Regions from separate parts of the Priestia sp. 40 genome, predicted to be linked through region 1. Evidence: riboswitches for the same ligand, from Rfam matches in the RefSeq annotation. Region 1 holds a riboswitch; each other region holds the start of a gene.

Region 1 (4,721 bases):
ATGATGTTATTGTGGTAGGGGCAGGACCCGCTGGGATTTTTACTTGTTATGAGCTAACGTTAAAATTACCGGAAGCAACTATTTTATTAATCGATAAAGGACACGATATCTATCGACGTAATTGTCCGATTCTTCAGAAAAAAATTGAAAAATGTCCGCCTGCGGTTGGCAAAAAAGAGTTTGCTGGCTGTTTGCCTGCTTGTTCTATCACAAATGGTTTCGGTGGAGCCGGCGCATATTCAGACGGGAAATTTAATATCACAAGTGAATTTGGAGGCTGGATGACGGATTATCTGTCTGAATCACAGGTGGTAGATTTAATTAAATATGTGGATGAAATTAATTTAAAACACGGAGCAACCGATACGATTACGGATCCGTTAACTGATAAAGTTCGTGAAATTGAAAAACGCGGATACGCAGCAGGATTAAAGCTATTGCGTGCCCAGGTGCGTCATTTAGGAACAGAGCAAAATTTAGAAATTTTAAAAAGCATTTATGAATACTTAAAAGAAAAAATTGATATGCAGTATAAAACGGAAGTAGCCGATTTAATAACAGAAAAAGAAGATGGTCAGCATATCGTGCGCGGTATTGAATTGAAAAATGGTGAAAGAATTACGGCTGATAAAGTGGTTGTTTCACCAGGTCGAGACGGCTCGAAGTGGATGAGCGACTTACTAAAAAAACGCCGTTTAAAAATGATTAACAATCAAGTGGACATCGGCGTTCGAGTAGAAACATCCAACGTTGTTATGGAAGAAATCAACAAGCACTTGTACGAAGGGAAATTCATTTACAATACGTCTGTAGGTACAAGAGTCAGAACGTTCTGCAGCAATCCTTCAGGACATGTGGTAGTAGAGAATCATTCAGGTATTATGTTAGCAAATGGACACGCATACAAAGATCCGAAGCTTGGAAGTCAAAATACGAACTTTGCGCTGCTTGTTTCTCATAAATTTTCGGATCCATTTGATCAGCCGAACGAATATGCGCACGAAGTATCAAGATTAGCTAATATGCTGTCAAACGGGGGCTTAGTTGTTCAAAAGTATGGAGATATTTTAAAGGGCCGTCGTTCAACAGCAACTCGAATTAAAGAAGGCTTTTTAGAACCAACGTTAAAAGAAGCTGTGCCTGGTGACTTGGGCTTAGTGCTTCCTTACAACACGATGAAAAGCTTAATTGAAATGACAGAAGCGCTGGATCATGTAACGCCTGGGTTAGCATCTGAACATACGCTGTTTTACGGTGTGGAAGCGAAATTTTACTCAGCCCGTCCGAAGTTAAACGATAAGTTTGAAACTGAAATTTCCGGTTTATACGTCGGAGGAGACGGAGCTGGTATTACGCGAGGACTCGCGCAGGCAAGTGCGTGTGGTGTGTGGGTAGCGCGTGACATTGTTGAAAAATTAAAGAATCGCAAAGCAAGTTCTGAACCTGTTACTGTATAAAAAAAGAGGCCGTCACCGCCTCTTTTTTTTATGTGTTAAATAACAAAAGCGAATAACTAAAAAGTAAAGAACTTGTACCGCTCCAACTCCGATAGTTTTATATGATCATTACCCGCTCTTTTTTTAAAAATATTACGGAATCCATACTCCTATCGTGAGTAGAATTAAGTAGAATAAGGCGAATTGATAATGTCCATTTCTTTGCGCCAATAAAGTCAGTGAAATTTTAGGGAGTTTATATCAAGCAGCACGATAAGGATAAAATCAACAGTTGAAAAGAGTTGTTTTTTGATGAGTAAAATATTTGTGAAAGCAGTAAAGTACGCGGGCGTTAGAATAATTATGCGAATTTATGAATGTAATTTAATGAGAAGAAAGTTCACTTTACAAACTATTTTTTGAATTAATTTTTTATCAATTAGATTATAAGTCTTGTTAAATAAGTGTTTTTGATTTATTAAAATATGATGTAAATATTTTGAAATATAACAATTCTCAACTTTTTATGATAAAATCCTGCATTATTTTTGAATAAAAACTTGACAGAAACATATGAAATGAATTTTAATTAAAGTAACAATTATTATCATGCAAAAATATTAAAGAAAATTATTTGCTTAATCTCTTTTGTTTTATAAGAGAACGGGGGACCCATATTTGTGCGTAATGTACTTGGGGTGAATCTTGAATGAATCAAGTAGGGTAACTCACGTACCCGAATCCAACAGCTAACTCCGTAAGCATTCAGTGAGGGAATAACAGGTCTATGAAACCATGATATTCTCATGGTTTTTTGTATAGCTAAAAATATTCCTAAACTATTAATCTGAAAATTTTTAATATATTGTATATTTTGAGTGTTATCGTTCTCAATGCATGGTAAAATAAGTATGGTAGTTAGAATCATTCTAATATAATTTATTTACGGGAGGTAAATCTATGAAGCTATCGACAAAGATCATTATCGCGCTAATTGCTGGTGCTGTTGTAGGAGTGTTGATTAACGCTTTTGCTCCAAGTGCTTTTGCTCCGCTGGACAAGTACTTGTTTACACCGCTTGGCCAAATTTTCTTAAGCTTAATTAAAATGCTTGTTGTACCAATTGTGTTTTTCTCTATCACGTTAGGTGTAGCTGGTTTAGGAGATCCTAAAAAACTAGGAAGAATCGGGGCTAAAACAGTTTCCTACTTCCTAGTTACAACAACCGTTGCGATTATTATTGGTTTAATTTTAGCGTATGCAATTAAACCAGGTACGTTTGGATCTTTTGATACAAAAAACGCTTCTTTTGAAGCCGAAAAAGCACCGCCGGTTGGAGAGACATTCTTAAATATGATTCCAGTCAATCCAATTCAAGCGATGGCTGAAGGGAATATGCTTCAACTTATCGTTTTCTCTATCTTTATCGGTTTTGGTATTACGATGCTTGGAAGTAAAACAAAAGGGCTTTACAATTTACTCGAGCAAGGCAATGAATTGATGATGTATCTTGTAAATCTGGTGATGAAGTTTGCTCCTTACGGAACATTTGGGCTTCTTGCAACCGCGGTTGGAAGTCAAGGCTGGGAGGCAATTAAAGCGATGGGGCTGTACATGATTGTAGTCGTGCTCGCGCTGTTCATCCATTCAATCGTAACATATGGGGGATCGGTCGCTCTTATGGCCAGACGTAATCCTATTGAATTTTTTAAAGGTTTTGCTCCTGCGATGACGGTTGGATTCAGTACATCAAGCAGTAATGCAACGCTTCCGATTTCAATGAATGTAGCTCAAAAAAATCTTCGTGTCCCTGAGTCCATCAGCAGTTTTGTTCAGCCGTTAGGTGCTACCATTAACATGGATGGAACGGCAATTATGCAAGGTGTAGCGACTATTTTTATTGCGCAAGTATACGGCGTTGACCTGTCGCTGGGCGCTCTTGTGACGGTTGTATTGACAGCGGTGCTTGCTAGTATTGGTACAGCAGGCGTGCCGGGAGTTGGCCTTATTATGCTAGCAATGGTACTAAGTTCGGTTGGCCTGCCTGTAGCAGGTATCGGATTAATTATTGGAATTGATCGCTTGCTTGATATGCTTCGTACATCTGTAAATATTACAGGAGACGCTGCGTGTGCCGTTATTGTGGCTGAGTCAGAAGCAAAGCGTATCGATAAATCTGTAACGCAATCAGCTTAATACGTGTAAAAGCTCTAGCTATATGCTAGGGCTTTTTTTATTGGCAAGAAACTCTTCTTTTCAGCATACAGTTTAATAAGAGTATGTGTTTGAAAGGAGAGTGCGGAAATGAATAAGACCCATGTGATAAAGCCGCTGCTCGACGATGACTATCCAGTTATTTCATATGGAAAAGGAATTTATTTGTACGACCAAGATGGAAAAAGATACATAGATGCTTCGTCGGGGGCAGTTACAGCAAGTATCGGACACGGCGTAAAAGAAATTATTGATGCAATGACCGATCAGGCACAGAAAGTTGCGTTTGTATATCGGTCGCAGTTCACAAGTGATCCAACAGAAGCGTTAGCTAAGAAACTATGTGAATTAAGTAGCAATCATTTCCAGTGGAGTTTTTTTGTTAACAGCGGGACCGAAGCGACTGAAACGGCTATGAAAACGGCAATTCAGCATTTTCAAGAGCAAGGAAAGCCAACCAAAACAAAGGTTTTGTCACGCTGGATGAGCTATCACGGTATTACAATAGGAGCTCTGTCTATGTCAGGGCACGTTGGAAGGCGAAAACGCTTCTCGTCTCTGCTTGAAGATTATCCTTCAGTTTCACCTCCTTATTGCTATCGATGTCCGTTTCAGCAAACCTATCCATCCTGTAATCTTGCTTGTGCACACGAATTGGAAACAGTTATCAAACGAACCGGCCCTGAACATATTGCTTCTTTTATTACAGAGCCCATTGTAGGAGCAGCCGGAGCAGCCCTTACACCTCCTCCCGGCTATTATGAAGTGATAAGAGAAATTTGTGATAAATATGATGTGTTATGGATAGCCGATGAAGTCATGACTGGAGTTGGGCGTACAGGCGTGATGTTTGCGTATGAGCACTGGGGAGTTAAACCAGACATCATGACGCTTGGAAAAGGAGTGGGAGCAGGATATACACCAATAGCCGTTACGTTGGCTAGCAGCAAAACGATTGAACCTATCATGAACGGATCCAAATTAATTATGAGCGGACATACGCTAAGCGCTAATCCGCTGTCATCCGCTGTAGGGATCGCTGTTTTAACCTATATTGAAAAGCATGATCTT
Region 2 (4,721 bases), on a different contig from region 1:
CATACCCAGCAGTAACCCATTTCATTGTACGTACATTTCCATTCATAGTAAAAAGCCTCCTAAAAAAGATACTATTATATACGAGAAAAGAGAGAAAAAAGTTTCAAATTACTTAGGGGATATGTCGTATAAGCAAGCACTAGTTGATTAAAATGATAGATGACAGTAAAGGGTATGGAAAAAACATAATGATTTAGTCATTTTTTCACACCAAAGAAAAATAGTCTAGATGATTCATTTTTAGCTAAGGGCCCGGAATGTATACCGAACACAGCGACTGCTTTTTAAAACAAATAAAAGCTGATATCTTGTTTTTGGGTTCTAGCATGTAAGGTTTTTATTACAAATTATTAAAGATTCTTATCTTTTTGCAAATACACATTGTATTTCATAGTTTTAACAATTATGATAAAAAAGCAAGTGTCAAAATAGGAAAATAGTTGAGCATGTAAAACGAAGCGATAAGCTTATTAATTTGAAAGAAAGGCAAGGTATATAGCTTTATGTGGGAAATTATTGTAGCAATCATTTTAGGGATTGTAGAAGGTTTAACAGAGTTTGCTCCTGTTTCGTCAACTGGGCATATGATTATTGTGGATGACCTGTGGTTAAATTCAAAAGAATTATTTTCATCTCCAGTAGCTAATACATTTAAAATTGTTATTCAGCTAGGGTCGATCTTAGCAGTAGTTGTTATTTTTAAAGATCGTTTTATTAATTTATTAGGATTGGGAAAAAAACCAGCTGCTCCAATTGGACCGACAAATCGCTTGAATTTAATGCAGGTAATTGTTGGTCTGTTACCCGCAGGAGTGTTAGGACTTTTGTTTGATGATTACATTGATGAACATTTGTTTTCTTTAAATACGGTGCTAATTGGCTTAGTGGTTGGAGCTGTATTAATGATTCTAGCAGATTTGTTTGGACCTAAACGTCCGCGTGTAGAGACGGTGGACCAAATGTCTTATGGACAAGCACTAGGTATAGGACTGTTTCAATGTATTGCTCTTTGGCCAGGTTTTTCTCGTTCAGGCTCAACGATTTCAGGAGGGGTTCTTCTTGGAATGAGCCATAAGGCAGCCGCAGATTTTACATTTATTATGGCAGTGCCAATCATGGCAGGAGCAAGCGGACTTTCATTGATTAAAAACTGGCAGTACTTCACATCAGATGCACTACCGTTTTTTATTGCCGGTTTTATCAGCGCCTTTATTTTTGCGCTGGTATCCATTCGCTTTTTCCTAAAATTAATTAATCGCATCAAATTAGTGCCATTTGCAATTTATCGAATTGTTTTAGCAGCTATTCTATATTTTGTATTTTTATAAAATAAATACGCGTGTTCTTTAGTCCCTTAAACTTCTAATAGAGACTCAAAGAGCAAGAAAAAGCTATTGCAATGTTGCAATAGCTTTTTTGCATAAATATATATTATCGCCTTTTGAAAGCGTTTTATAAACATAGGTATTGACAAAACGTGTCGAAAAATAGTAAATTAATATTTGTGCAGTATAAAGTTAAGTAAAAGTAAGACTTCTGTTTAGTTTTATTGACTGTAAAAAACGTATGACAACGTATAGATCGTTTTAATTTTATAAAAACTGAATAATAAGCTTAATCGTATAGAGCGGGGGAATCATTATCGGCAGTAAAGCTGCCTTGGGGTGAATCCTTACAAAAGGTAGGAAACTCTCAATTCCGAATCCGACAGTTAACCCCGTTTGCTTTATTGAGAGAAAGAGCCCAAAATAGCGTAAGTAAAAGGCTGTTCTTTCTTAAGAATAGTCTTTTTTTGTTTTTTCAGAAAAGTATATACAAATGTCATACATCTTTGGGGAGGTACATCTATGAAAAAAATTCGTTTTGGTTTGGCTACGCAGATTTTTACCGGATTAATCCTCGGTGTTCTTGTAGGGGTAATTTGGTTTAACGATCCGCGTGTAGTAACATACCTACAGCCGCTAGGAGACTTATTTTTAAGATTAATTAAGATGATTGTTATTCCAATTGTTATCTCAAGCTTAGTCGTTGGGGTTGCAGGAGCAGGTAGCGGTAAACAGGTCGGGAAGCTCGGCGTTAAAACAATTCTCTATTTTGAAATTATTACGACTTTTGCAATTGTAATCGGTGTATTGATTGCTAATATTTTTCATCCTGGGCAAGGTGTAGACATTCAATCAGCACAGAAGAGTGATATTTCACAATACGTTGAAACATCCGAACAGCAAGAAGGAAAGTCAGTGGCTGAAACGTTCTTGCACATTGTTCCGACAAACTTCTTCCAATCAATTGTTGAAGGAGATATGCTAGCAATTATCTTCTTTACAGTGTTGTTTGCACTTGGAGTAGCAGCAATTGGGGAAAGAGGAAAGCCAGTTGTACAATTCTTCGACGGCGTTTCTCACGCAATGTTTCACGTGGTAAACCTTGTAATGAAAGTGGCTCCAATTGGTGTATTTGCTTTAATTGGTGTAACGGTTTCAAAATTTGGCTTAGATTCACTCCTTTCGTTAGGAAAGCTTGTTATCTTAGTTTATTTAGCGTTAATTTTCTTCCTACTTGTTGTATTAGGAGGAATTGCGAAATGGGCAGGAATTAACATCTTCCACTTATTCCGCTATATGAAAGATGAACTGTTGTTAGCATACAGTACATCTAGTTCTGAGACAGTTCTTCCGCGTATCATGGAAAAACTTGAAAAGATGGGCTGTCCAAAAGCTATCGTATCGTTCGTTGTACCAATTGGTTATACATTTAACCTAGATGGTTCCGTTCTTTATCAAGCGATTGCAGCGTTATTCTTAGCGCAGGTGTATGGTATTGATTTAACGATCGTTCAACAGCTGACGCTCATTCTTGTATTGATGGTTACATCGAAAGGAATGGCTGCAGTGCCAGGAACATCATTTGTTGTATTACTGGCTACTCTTGGAACAATCGGTGTTCCCGCAGAAGGATTAGCCTTCATTGCTGGAGTAGACAGAATCATGGATATGGCACGTACGGTTGTTAACTTAGTAGGAAACACACTAGCAGCAATTGTAATGTCTAAATCCGAAGGCAAATTTGATCCTAAAAAAGGTACAGAGGTCATGAGGGCCGGCTAATTTATAAATTAAAAAGCTACTTATTCTATTCAAAAAATTAGAATAAGTAGCTTTTTTCATAATAATTCCTTTATTATTATGGGAATTGACCCTATAATATGTAACATCAGGTATAAAAATATCCAAATTTTATTCTTACATAAAGCAGTCACTGGTTCCTTTCTTTATCAGTAAATATAGAGATAGCTTAGCTAGTAGGGGGATAGTAGAGTATGTGGAAAAAGCGAATATGGGTCATCGCCTCGATAGTAATCGTATGTTTGTTAATCCCTTACAGTTTACCGATTGTGTTTGCTTTATTAACAGCATTAGCACTTGAGGGTATTGTTCAGAAATTGCATCAATCTTTTAAAATGAAGAGAGTCTATGCAGTGCTTACCACCTTCATTTTATATGTTGTTTCGCTGATACTTATTGGATTTTTTATTGTTCGGACAATCGTTACGCAAGTGGTTGCTCTTTCAAAAATAGCGCCTTCATTTGTAAAAGAAATCTATGAAACCGCGATTTACCCAACCATTATTAAGTGGAAGTACTATTCAAACGCTCTTCCTACAGAAGTGATTTCTTCTATCGAGCGCACGCTTGAAAAAACCGTAAATTCATTAGATTCTCTGTTAAAAAGTACGGTGGAAATTATCATCAGCTTTGCCGCTACTGTTCCTGGGTTTCTATTAGAGTTTCTTATTTATTTAGTAGCGCTTGTATTTATCAGCCTTGAGCTGCCTGCTATTAAAAATAAAATTAAGTCATTTTTAACAGAAGAAACGAAATATAAGCTACAAGTTGTCATCACTCAGCTTATCCAAGCGGGGGTTGGTTTTATCAAGGCACAAATTATCTTAAGTGTCATGACGTTTGTAATGGCTTATATAGGGCTTTGGCTATTAGATGTTCCGTATACCGCGCTTCTTAGTTTATTAATTGTAATTGTCGATATCTTGCCAATCCTTGGGACAGGCTCGGTTCTCGTTCCATGGGGGATTTTTGCTCTTACTCAAGGGCATGACTCATTAGCAATCGGTTTATTTATTCTATTTGGAGTCATTACGGTAGTAAGACGTGTAGTAGAACCAAAAGTATTTTCTACAAATATGGGTATTTCACCTTTGGCTGCACTAGTTAGTTTGTACATTGGATTTAAACTTTTAGGTTTTGTCGGGTTATTTTTAGGACCGGCTTTAGTTATTTTATACGATGCTCTTCGTAAAGTAGGTATTATTCAAATTAACTTTAAACTATAAAAGCGCTGGATAAAACTAGCGCTTTTTTTATTGAAACTTTTGTAGTACGTCATACGTAAAGAGGGAAAGGAAAAAACTATGTCGCATTGGTTTTTATCTATCAATCGGCTAAATTATAGTTTTGTGGTCTTAGATTTAATAACATGAGGAGGAGAATTTTTGTTAGAGTCGGTTTTACTTTCTTTAATTGAAGCGCTAAAACAGCTTTCTTATTTTGGCGTAATTTTAGCATTAACGTTTGAGTTTGTCCCGGCAGAGCTTGTTTTACCTTTAGTAGGGTATTGGGTGTACCAAGGTGATATGAACTTGTATCTGGCTATCCTTGCAGGTACAGTAGGCGGTGTTTGTGGACCGTTGACTCTTTATGCAC
Region 3 (4,721 bases), on a different contig from region 1:
ATGATTTTAGTGGGATCAGAATCCAAGTCGACCATATTTGCTGCTTCTTTAGCAGCTGAGGTTCCGCTGTTCATTGCTAAGCCAACATCAGCTTGAGCAAGTGCAGGGGCATCGTTTGTCCCGTCACCTGTCATGGCAACTAGCTTTCCTTGCTGCTGTTCGTATTTAATCACTTGAATCTTGTCTTCTGGCTTGCATTCCGCAATAAATTCATCTACTCCCGCTTCTTTTGCAATGGTTGCTGCGGTTAACGGATTATCTCCTGTACACATGACTGTTTTAATGCCCATTTTACGAAGTTCATCAAAGCGTTCTTTCATTCCTGGTTTTACCGTGTCTTTTAAATAAATCAAGCCATAAATTTTATCATCAGCGGCGACGGCAAGCGGCGTGCCACCAGCTCCTGCAATTTCATTTGCTTTTTGCTGTAAATCAGAGGGAACCATCCCGCCCTTTGACTCTACCCATGCCGTGACGGCGTCCACTGCCCCTTTTCGTACAGATACATTCTGTAAGTCAATGCCGCTCATTCGCGTTTCCGCTTTGAATTCAACAAACGTTCCTTCGGTTTTTCTAAGATCTTCTACTCCCATGCGATTTTGAATAAAATCAACAACTGAGCGCCCTTCTGGTGTTTCGTCATAAAGAGAAGAAACAAACGCCCATTTGTAAAGGTCACGTTCGTCTATGCCTTCTACAGTCGTTAATTGATGAGCCATTCGGTTTCCAAACGTAATGGTACCGGTTTTATCTAAAATAATTGTGTTAATGTCACCTGCTGCTTCTACTGCTTTTCCTGACATAGCAATCACGTTAAACTGCGTGACTCGGTCCATCCCAGCAATTCCAATGGCCGATAATAAGCCTCCAATTGTTGTAGGGATGAGACAGACGAGCAGTGAAATTAAAATGGCCGTGTCGAGCTGAAAGTGTAGGTAGTTTGTAAAGACAGGAAGCGTCACCACTACTAGTAAGAAAATAATCGTCAGACTTGTCAAAACCGTATTTAGCGCAATTTCATTTGGTGTTTTTTGACGCTGTGCTCCTTCAACAAGCGAAATCATTTTATCTAAAAACGATTCACCTTGCTCACACGTAATTTTAATTGTAATTTCATCACTGACAACTCTTGTACCTCCAGTTACAGAGTTAAAGTCCCCGCCTGCTTCTTTCATAACAGGTGCCGATTCACCCGTAATAGCCGATTCATCAACAGACGCCAGTCCTTTAATGATTTCTCCATCTCCAGGAATCATCTCACCTTGTGAAACGACGACGATGTCTCCTTTTTTTAGTTGCGATGCCGAAACTTGTATCATCTGCCCGTTTTGAAGCTGATTAGCTGTAATATCGCCTTTAGATTTCTTCAATGAGTTTGCCTGTGCCTTTCCTCGTCCTTCTGCTAATGCTTCTGCAAAATTAGCAAAAACAATGGTGAAAAATAACACGAGAGATACGGCAATATTAAAGCCTGCGCTTACTGTACTTTCTCCGAAAAGGTCTGGAACAACGGCTAAAAAAAGTGTAATAACAAACCCGATTTCTACTACGAACATGATAGGATTTTTTATCATTGTTCTTGGACTTAGCTTGATAAAAGCCTGTTTTAATGATTGAATAAAAATGGATGAAGCTTGTTTATCTACAGAACCTTGAATGGGACTGTTGTGATCCAATTCAAGATCATTTGCAAAATTCCGTTTATTCATTATGATCCTCCGCTTTCTTTATTACAGTGTTAAATACTCAGCAACCGGTCCAAGTACAAGCACTGGGAAAAACGTAAGTGCTCCTACAATAACGGTAGTTCCAATTAAAATGCCGCTAAATAAAGACGTATCCGTTTTAAATGTCCCAGGTGTTTGGGGAACAAGCTGTTTGGATGCTAGTGAGCTCGATACCGCCAGCATTGTAATTAGTCCGAAGTAACGTCCAATATACATAACAATTCCCGTAGAAATGTTCCAAAACGGCGTTGCGTCACCTAATCCTTCAAAACCGGATCCATTGTTTGCTGCTGACGACGTAAATTCATACAGTGCCTGACTTAACCCGTGAAAGCCTGGATTTGATATACCTTCCATTCCTAAATGAGTGGTAAGTGCTACAGCTGTTCCTCCTAAAATTAGCAGCGGCTGCAGAATAAGCGTCACGGCGATTAGCTTCATTTCTTTTCCTTCAATTTTTTTACCTACGTATTCTGGTGTTCTTCCAACCATTAAACCTGATAAAAATACGGCGATGATGACGTACATCATAACATTCATAAATCCTGCTCCGACACCGCCAAATACGGTATTTAACATCATATTTCCAAGCGTTAACAACCCGGTAAGAGGCGTCAGGGTATCGTGCATCGCGTTCACCGCGCCTGTTTCACTTGCTGTCGTCACGATGGCGTACAGCGTTGACATACCGACACCAAACCGGACTTCTTTCCCTTCCATATAACCGCTCGCTTCATTTAAATGAAAAGCATCAAGTCTAGGGTTACCGCCCCACTCTGTTACAAACGCTGTGCTTAAGATAACGATAAACAGCATACTCATCGATACAAACAAGATGCGACCTTGTTTACGCTGTCCGATCATTTTTCCGTATGTGAAAGGAAGTGCGGTTGGTAATAAAAGCATAAGGACAATCTGTAACACATTGCTCCACGCATTGGGATTTTCAAATGGATGGGCTGAGTTGACACCAAAAAATCCCCCTCCGTTGTTGCCTAGCTCTTTGATTGAAAGAAAAGAAGCAACTGGTCCCCTTGCAATTTGCTGTGTTGCCCCTTCTAATGTATGGGCAGTCACCGTTCCGCTTAACGTTTGAGGGACACCTAAAAACGTAAATAAAATACCTGTTATAAAAGCAATAGGAAGTAAAATACGCGTAATTGATTTTACAAAATCAACAAAAAAGTTTCCCATTTCTTTCCCTGCTAGCCCGCGAATAAAAGCGATTGCTACTGCAAGTGCTGTTGCTGGTGCAGCAAACATCATAAATACAATGGCGGCCATCTGTGAGAAATAGGACAAACCTGACTCACCGCTGTAGTGCTGCAAGTTCGTATTTGTCATAAAACTAATGGCTGTGTTAAAAGCAAGGGCCGGATCCATTCCTTTTATGTGGCTTGGGTTTAGCGGCAGTACCCCTTGGAATCGGAAGATAAGGTACACCACAAAAATCATAAACGTATTCGCCAACACGAGAGCCAATGCATATTGCTTCCACGTTTGATTAAGCCCTTTAATTCCTGCTGCTTTAAACATCACTGTTTCTATCTTTCCTATCAAGCTAGTGTTTTTATCGTTTGAAAATACATTCGCTATATAAATACCTACGGGCTTTGCAATAAGCGCTACAAAAATAAGCAGCAGCGCAACTGATAGTAGAAAAATCCCCACGTTTTATTCCTCCGCTTATTAAAATTTTTCTGGATTTAACAGTACATATACTAAATAAATTAAAACGGTAATTGAAATACCTAACAAAATGAACGACATGTTCACTTCTCCTCTCTGTCGTCTACTACATGAGACGACCAGCGAATAATTCCGTACATAGCAGTCGCTAATAAGGCAAGCGTTCCAAGCATCATCATATCCAAGTTGCTTCCTCCTAACTGTTTCCTGACAAAAATGATAGCTTCTAAGTTTAGTGACGGTTTCTTTTCATAAAGCATCAGGTCCAAAAAAGCTAACCGCGAGACGTGATGCTATTTTTTTCCACTAAAAAACCGCAGAAGAGAGTTCTCTTCCGCGGTTTAATGCACGACAAATAAGCCGTGATTGACACGAATTTTTTACTCCCAAAACGCTTACGGAGTTAGCTGTCGGATTCGGGTTATGGAAGTAACCCTACTCAGTTAAGAGATTCACCCCTAGTACATACGTACAAAATATTGGGTCCCCCGCTCATAATTGATTAAGCGTATATTTGTTATTTAATTTTTAGACTTAATGATGACTTTTACTGCTGCGTTTAAAACTTTGATTAGCCAACGTAGACAAATAGCGGTTTGCTAGATCAAAAGATTGCTGGTCGCACATTGCCCGATATTCAATCATTTGAATCATTTGCTTAGATAAATGCATCTGGACGCTCCTTTCACCTATATTTTGAAAGGAGCGTACTATCCGCTGTTATAGAAAACGACCACGATTACACCATCCTCTCTCTTAACGCTTACGAAGTTAGCTGACGGGTTCGGGTCAAGAAAGTAACCCTACTCAGTTAAGAGATTCACCCCTAATAATTGGGTCCTCCGCTCTTTCCCTCTCTTTCAGGAAAGACTCAGCGTTTCACTGTGGAACGTTTCATGAGAGTAATCTTACTCCTGTTAAAATTTACTGTCAACAACATTTTTTGAAATTTTAAAAGCTTTATTTTTCTATATTTATTCATTATTTTAAAATAATAGTTTTGAAAGAAAAAAAGCGTTCTTATCTCCTCGATAAGAACGCTTTTTTTAGCTCATTTTCTCAATTTCATTTACAAGAATTGAAATGGCATCCGTTTTTGTTGCTTCACGCATTGTACGCTTCATTGTACTTGCCTGCTGCTGAAGCTCATTTACTTCACGCAAAAACAGTTCTTTTGTTAACTGTTCTTCTTCTACAACCATACAGTAGCCTTTTTTCTTAAAGGATTGTGCATTTAAAATTTGATCTCCGCGACTCTGTGCCTTTGATAAAGGAATAATCATCATCGGTTTATGAAGAGCTAAA
Region 4 (4,721 bases), 130 kb from region 1:
CGTTTGGATAACGAACGGCTTCACGCTTTTGCTTAGATAATGAAAACGCAAGGGTTAATGGCCCCACTTTTCCTAAAAACATGATAAAGATAATAATCACGCGTCCAAAGTATGAAAGCTCAGGAGTCGCTCCCATGGATAAACCTACTGTCCCAAACGCAGAAACAACTTCAAACATAATTTTTACAAACGGGAGGTTTTCTGAAATATTTAACAGAAAAATAGCCCCAAACACAAACATAATCGAAATCATCGTGATGGCTAGAGCCTTAAACACATGAAGAGGAAGAAGTCGTCTCTTTAGCAGCACAATATCTTCCCTGCTTCGTAAAAATGCCCATACAGAAAAGACAATCACCACAAACGTCGTGAGCTTGATACCGCCTCCTGTTGACGCACTTCCTGCACCAATGAACATTAACAAAACCATTAAAAAGACCGTTGCGTCATGCAGGTGAGCTAAATCAATTGTATTAAATCCAGCGGTTCTTGTTGTTACCGCTTGAAAATAAGAAGCCCATACTTTGTCTCCTAATGATAAATTTCCGAGCGTATGCGAATTGCCGTACTCTAAGAAAAAAATAAAAAGCATGGCAATCACGTTAATGGCGAACGTGCTGATAATCATAATTTTTGAATGCAGCGTTAGTTTTTTATACGATTTTTTCACCCACATATCAGCAAGAACGGTAAATCCTAACCCACCAATAATGAACAAAAAAGAAATCGTTATATTAATAATGGGATCTCCTACATACTGAACTAAGTTATCAGACAGTAGTCCGAACCCAGCGTTATTAAAAGCCGAAATTGAATGAAACAAGCTAAAGAATAGCCCCTTAGACCACCCGAATTCCGGAACCCAGCGTATCGCTAAAAAGATAAGCGCAACAAACTCAATTAAAAATGAAAAGATAAACAGCCTTTTAACTAGCAGGACAACTCCGCCGACGCTCGTCTGATTTAACGCCTGCTGAACGAGCATACGCTCTTTAAATCCAATTTTTTTACCGAGCATCATAAAAATCAGCACGGCAAATGACATAATGCCAAGACCGCCTATTTGAATTAACAGCATAATAATCGTTTGACCGATGACGGTAAAACGTGTACCTGTATCTACGACGGCTAAGCCGGTTACTGTCATAGCGGAAGTTGACGTAAAAAGAGCGTCTACCCACCGGATTGGCTCGGTAGTAGAAAAAGGCATCATCAATAGAAGAGCACCAATAATAATTCCTCCACCAAAAATAGAGAGCAACAGCTGCGGAGGGGTGAGTTTAATATTTTGTTTTTTCATGTGTTAAACTCCTTCTTCTTCAAAACGGTTTAAATCGCGATTATGTCCGATGACAATAAGCATATCTCCTTGTTCAATTGTTTCATGCGCCGTAGGCGAAATCACCATTTCCCCGTCTTTTCGCTGAAAGCCGATAATATTACAGCCGTACTTTGCGCGAATATTTAAATCAAAAAGCGTTTTATTATGAAGCTTCTTAGAAGCGACAATTTCAACAATACTATAGTCTTTAGACAGTTCAATATAGTCAATAATTTTTTCTGACACCACGTGATGAGCAATCCGCTTAGCAATATCGCGCTCCGGATGAATGACTTTATCCGCTCCTATTTTTTCAAGTACTTTTTGATGATACATATTCACCGCTTTTACCCATACTTGCTTAACGCCCATATCTTTTAACAGCATCGTTGCGAGCACGCTTGCTTCGATATCGTCTCCAAACGAAATAAGAGCATGATCAACATTGCGAATACCTAGCCCCTTTAAGCTAGCTTCATCAATCGCGTTTGCTTGCACAACATATGTAGCTAAGTTGCTAAATTTATTTACTACCTCCTGATTGCGGTCAATAGCGAGCACATCCACATCCAGATTAGCAAACTCTTCAACCAAACTGCCTCCAAAACGACCTAATCCTAATACAGCAAACTGTTTTTTCATAATGTATTTATTCCTTCCTTCAACTGCTGTGTGTTCTCTTAGCTTATACTTTTTCTAAAAAATTACATCTTTTTCTTAAAAAAAGCGCAAAAAAACACAGGAAGGCTCCCGTGTTTTTTCAGACTCTTCCCCCTCAAAACGCTTGCGAAGTTAGCTGTCGGGTTCGGGTTTTAAGAGTAACCCTACCTTTTTAAGGATTCACCCCGGAGCACAATATGTGCGTAAATAATGGGTCCTCCGCTCCGTAATGGATTAAGCGATTTTTATTCAAATGTCTATGATCTATTTTTTAGAATAATCGATTCGATTCATGATACGTTTCACTTCACGAAAGCTATCTTACTCCTGTGGATTTTGTCTGTCAAGATATTTTTAGCGAAGACTTCACTTGCCCTGCAAGCTGCAAAAATCATATAAATCTAAACTGACAATCATTTTGTGAAATTGATCAAATAAATTAATAACAGCCAAAAGCTCTAGCAGCTGCGTATCACTGTAAAATTTCTTTAATTGATCCATATCAGCATCGGTCAACTCCCTTGGACGCACTCGGTATACATCAATAAATCGAAACAGCAGCCGGTCTTTTTCTTCCAGCTCTTTTTCTCTTAACACTTTTTGATTAAGCGTCTTATCACCTACATATGACATGCTCATACACGTCTCACAGCCGTTAACACCTGCTAGATAAAGCCTAGTTTTTTCCTTGGTCTCTTTTTCTACTATATCGCTGTTCCAAAGCGTGTCGTAAAGCTCATCATACAACCTTTTTACATGTGGAATTAAATTCAATGCTTTTTCAAAATTTGTTCCCTCTTCGTTTGTTAATAAAACTCTTGCCATTTTTCACTCACTCCTTTTTAATTATTATAGTAAGAAAAATGGAGATTTTAGATTACATATAAAATATCTTATCTACTATTACTAATCAAATGAAACGTTAATAAGAAAGAAGGTTTTCAATTGAAAATTGATGAAATTGATTTATCGATTTTGCAGGCGCTGCAGCAAAACAGCCGCCTTTCCTTACGAGAGCTAGGAAAACAAATTAACCTGTCTGCTCCTTCGGTGGCAGAGCGAGTAAGACAGCTAGAGAGCTTTGGTGTTATAAAAGGATATACAATCGATATTGATTATGAAAAGCTGCACCTGCCTGTATCGTGTTTTATTGAAGTAACTATGAAAAACGGAGAGCACGAACGTTTTAAACGATTTATTTCTCAGTATCCCTACGCTTTATTCTGTGAACGCATCGCCGGGCAAGCCTGCTTTATTACAAAGCTTCAGCTTCCTCATCTGCACGTACTCGAACAATTTATTAACGAAATTACACCTTATGCCAAAACGATTTCACACATCGCCCTTTCTCACGTGGAGATGGCTCCTGCATTATTGAGTCATTTAAAAGATGAAAAGTGATTGAGACATAACGACATCCGTTCACCCTGCCAATAAAAAAATCCGAATGAGTTTGATTCTTCATCAAGAACCAAACCCGTTCGGATCTCCCTTCAACGAAAATATTTTTGTCTCAGCCTCATGGATTCGTCCAACAGCATAAAAAATAACCCTCCAAAGCTGGAGGGTATAAATTTTCCGAATAATGAAAGTTTTACAATTTTATTTTATCAGGTGCTGACATTTCTGTCTACTTAAAAATGTAAAAGAGCTCTCTATTAACAGAAAGCTCTTTTACCTGCTTGTTTTTTGAAAACAATCAATCTATATAAAAGGGAACTACCTAAGGTTGAAAGTCACGTGAAACCTTGGCAGTTCATCCTGGATATACCGGTTGATATGATTCAAAACAAGTTCTTTCATCATTTCTTCTTTGACTTCTGATTCCGTTTTTTTATCTTTTTGTTTTAAAATAAGAATATAATAGACTTTACCCATTTTAATGGGCTCACTACACTCCCCGATGTGCTGTTTTTTTAAAACACCTATAAAAGAGGGAGATAGACTTGAAAGCTTTAGATTATCAGCATTCTCTAGTTTGCTGATTGTCTGGACATCAGCATATTCTTTTTGAACGTCTTGAAGCGATGTTCCTTTTTGCAGTTCAGCCGAAGCGGCCTCGGCATCATGTAAAGTGGAAAAAGCCAGCTGCGTAAAAGATACGCGCGTTAGATCGTTTTCAATATGTTTATAGTAAGCAGTTAGTTCATCAGACGTAATTTGTTTACGGAAATATTCTTCTAATTTAAACTGATTCGTTAGCTGGTTGGTTACATCACTAGAACGAATATTTAACACTTCATAACCTTGTTTTCTTGTATCCTCGTCATATGAGCGTTTAATTTGCTTCCACATATCCTCAACTTGTTTTTGTACTTTATCGCTTGTCTTTAGATGCGAAATTAAGATTTTTTGCATAACAAGCTGCCGCAATAACTCTTTGCGGTAGCTTGTATCATTTAGCGGAGCATCTGGATTTAAGAACCCTTTAACGGCTAAAAAACGGTTGAATTCAGCTCCTGTCACCTTGCCTCCCTCATACGCTGCCAGTTCTTTGGTAGAAGATAGCTGACTAATTTCTACAGAAGGAAACATCGTGTTTGAATGCTTCCCTCCGCAGCCGGTTAAAAATCCGAACGCTGTTAATACTGCTAGCAGCAGCTTTAACGGTGTTGAACTCATCCATTGTTATCCTGCTGCTCTGAAAGCTTCAAAGAAATGGTTTGTTTTTTTCCATTTCGGTACACGTCTAATTTTACCGTGTCTCCTACTTTGCGTTTTGTGTATAGATATTGACGTA

The links. A riboswitch is a leader RNA that binds a small molecule or an ion and turns the genes downstream of it on or off. The one in region 1 is predicted to bind cyclic di-AMP.
Region 2: it holds a riboswitch for cyclic di-AMP, as region 1 does, so the genes downstream of both, ACO1DI_RS17460 (cation:dicarboxylate symporter family transporter) here and ACO1DI_RS04825 (dicarboxylate/amino acid:cation symporter) in region 1, are expected to answer to the same signal.
Region 3: it holds a riboswitch for cyclic di-AMP, as region 1 does, so the genes downstream of both, kdpF (K(+)-transporting ATPase subunit F) here and ACO1DI_RS04825 (dicarboxylate/amino acid:cation symporter) in region 1, are expected to answer to the same signal.
Region 4: it holds a riboswitch for cyclic di-AMP, as region 1 does, so the genes downstream of both, ACO1DI_RS04125 (potassium channel family protein) here and ACO1DI_RS04825 (dicarboxylate/amino acid:cation symporter) in region 1, are expected to answer to the same signal.

The regions. Positions count from the first base shown of each region.
Region 1 covers NZ_JBMPZA010000005.1:712,489-717,209, reverse strand. Annotated here, with positions in the region: gene ACO1DI_RS04830 (NAD(P)/FAD-dependent oxidoreductase) at 1-1,457, shown strand, start outside; cyclic di-AMP (ydaO/yuaA leader) riboswitch at 2,062-2,216, shown strand; gene ACO1DI_RS04825 (dicarboxylate/amino acid:cation symporter) at 2,397-3,632, shown strand; gene ACO1DI_RS04820 (aspartate aminotransferase family protein) at 3,741-4,721, shown strand, end outside.
Region 2 covers NZ_JBMPZA010000015.1:507,429-512,149, reverse strand. Annotated here, with positions in the region: gene ACO1DI_RS17470 (hypothetical protein) at 1-46, opposite strand, end outside; gene ACO1DI_RS17465 (undecaprenyl-diphosphate phosphatase) at 504-1,328, shown strand; cyclic di-AMP (ydaO/yuaA leader) riboswitch at 1,602-1,741, shown strand; gene ACO1DI_RS17460 (cation:dicarboxylate symporter family transporter) at 1,848-3,107, shown strand; gene ytvI (sporulation integral membrane protein YtvI) at 3,320-4,351, shown strand; gene ACO1DI_RS17450 (DedA family protein) at 4,511-4,721, shown strand, end outside.
Region 3 covers NZ_JBMPZA010000026.1:250,810-255,530, forward strand. Annotated here, with positions in the region: gene kdpB (potassium-transporting ATPase subunit KdpB) at 1-1,709, opposite strand, end outside; gene kdpA (potassium-transporting ATPase subunit KdpA) at 1,731-3,392, opposite strand; gene kdpF (K(+)-transporting ATPase subunit F) at 3,417-3,497, opposite strand; cyclic di-AMP (ydaO/yuaA leader) riboswitch at 3,795-3,935, opposite strand; gene ACO1DI_RS27510 (hypothetical protein) at 3,951-4,088, opposite strand; cyclic di-AMP (ydaO/yuaA leader) riboswitch at 4,161-4,303, opposite strand; gene ACO1DI_RS27515 (undecaprenyldiphospho-muramoylpentapeptide beta-N-acetylglucosaminyltransferase) at 4,463-4,721, opposite strand, start outside.
Region 4 covers NZ_JBMPZA010000005.1:582,671-587,391, forward strand. Annotated here, with positions in the region: gene ACO1DI_RS04120 (TrkH family potassium uptake protein) at 1-1,300, opposite strand, end outside; gene ACO1DI_RS04125 (potassium channel family protein) at 1,304-1,963, opposite strand; cyclic di-AMP (ydaO/yuaA leader) riboswitch at 2,088-2,232, opposite strand; gene ACO1DI_RS04130 (hypothetical protein) at 2,348-2,806, opposite strand; gene ACO1DI_RS04135 (Lrp/AsnC family transcriptional regulator) at 2,927-3,382, shown strand; gene ACO1DI_RS04140 (peptidyl-prolyl cis-trans isomerase) at 3,701-4,603, opposite strand; gene ACO1DI_RS04145 (S1C family serine protease) at 4,600-4,721, opposite strand, start outside.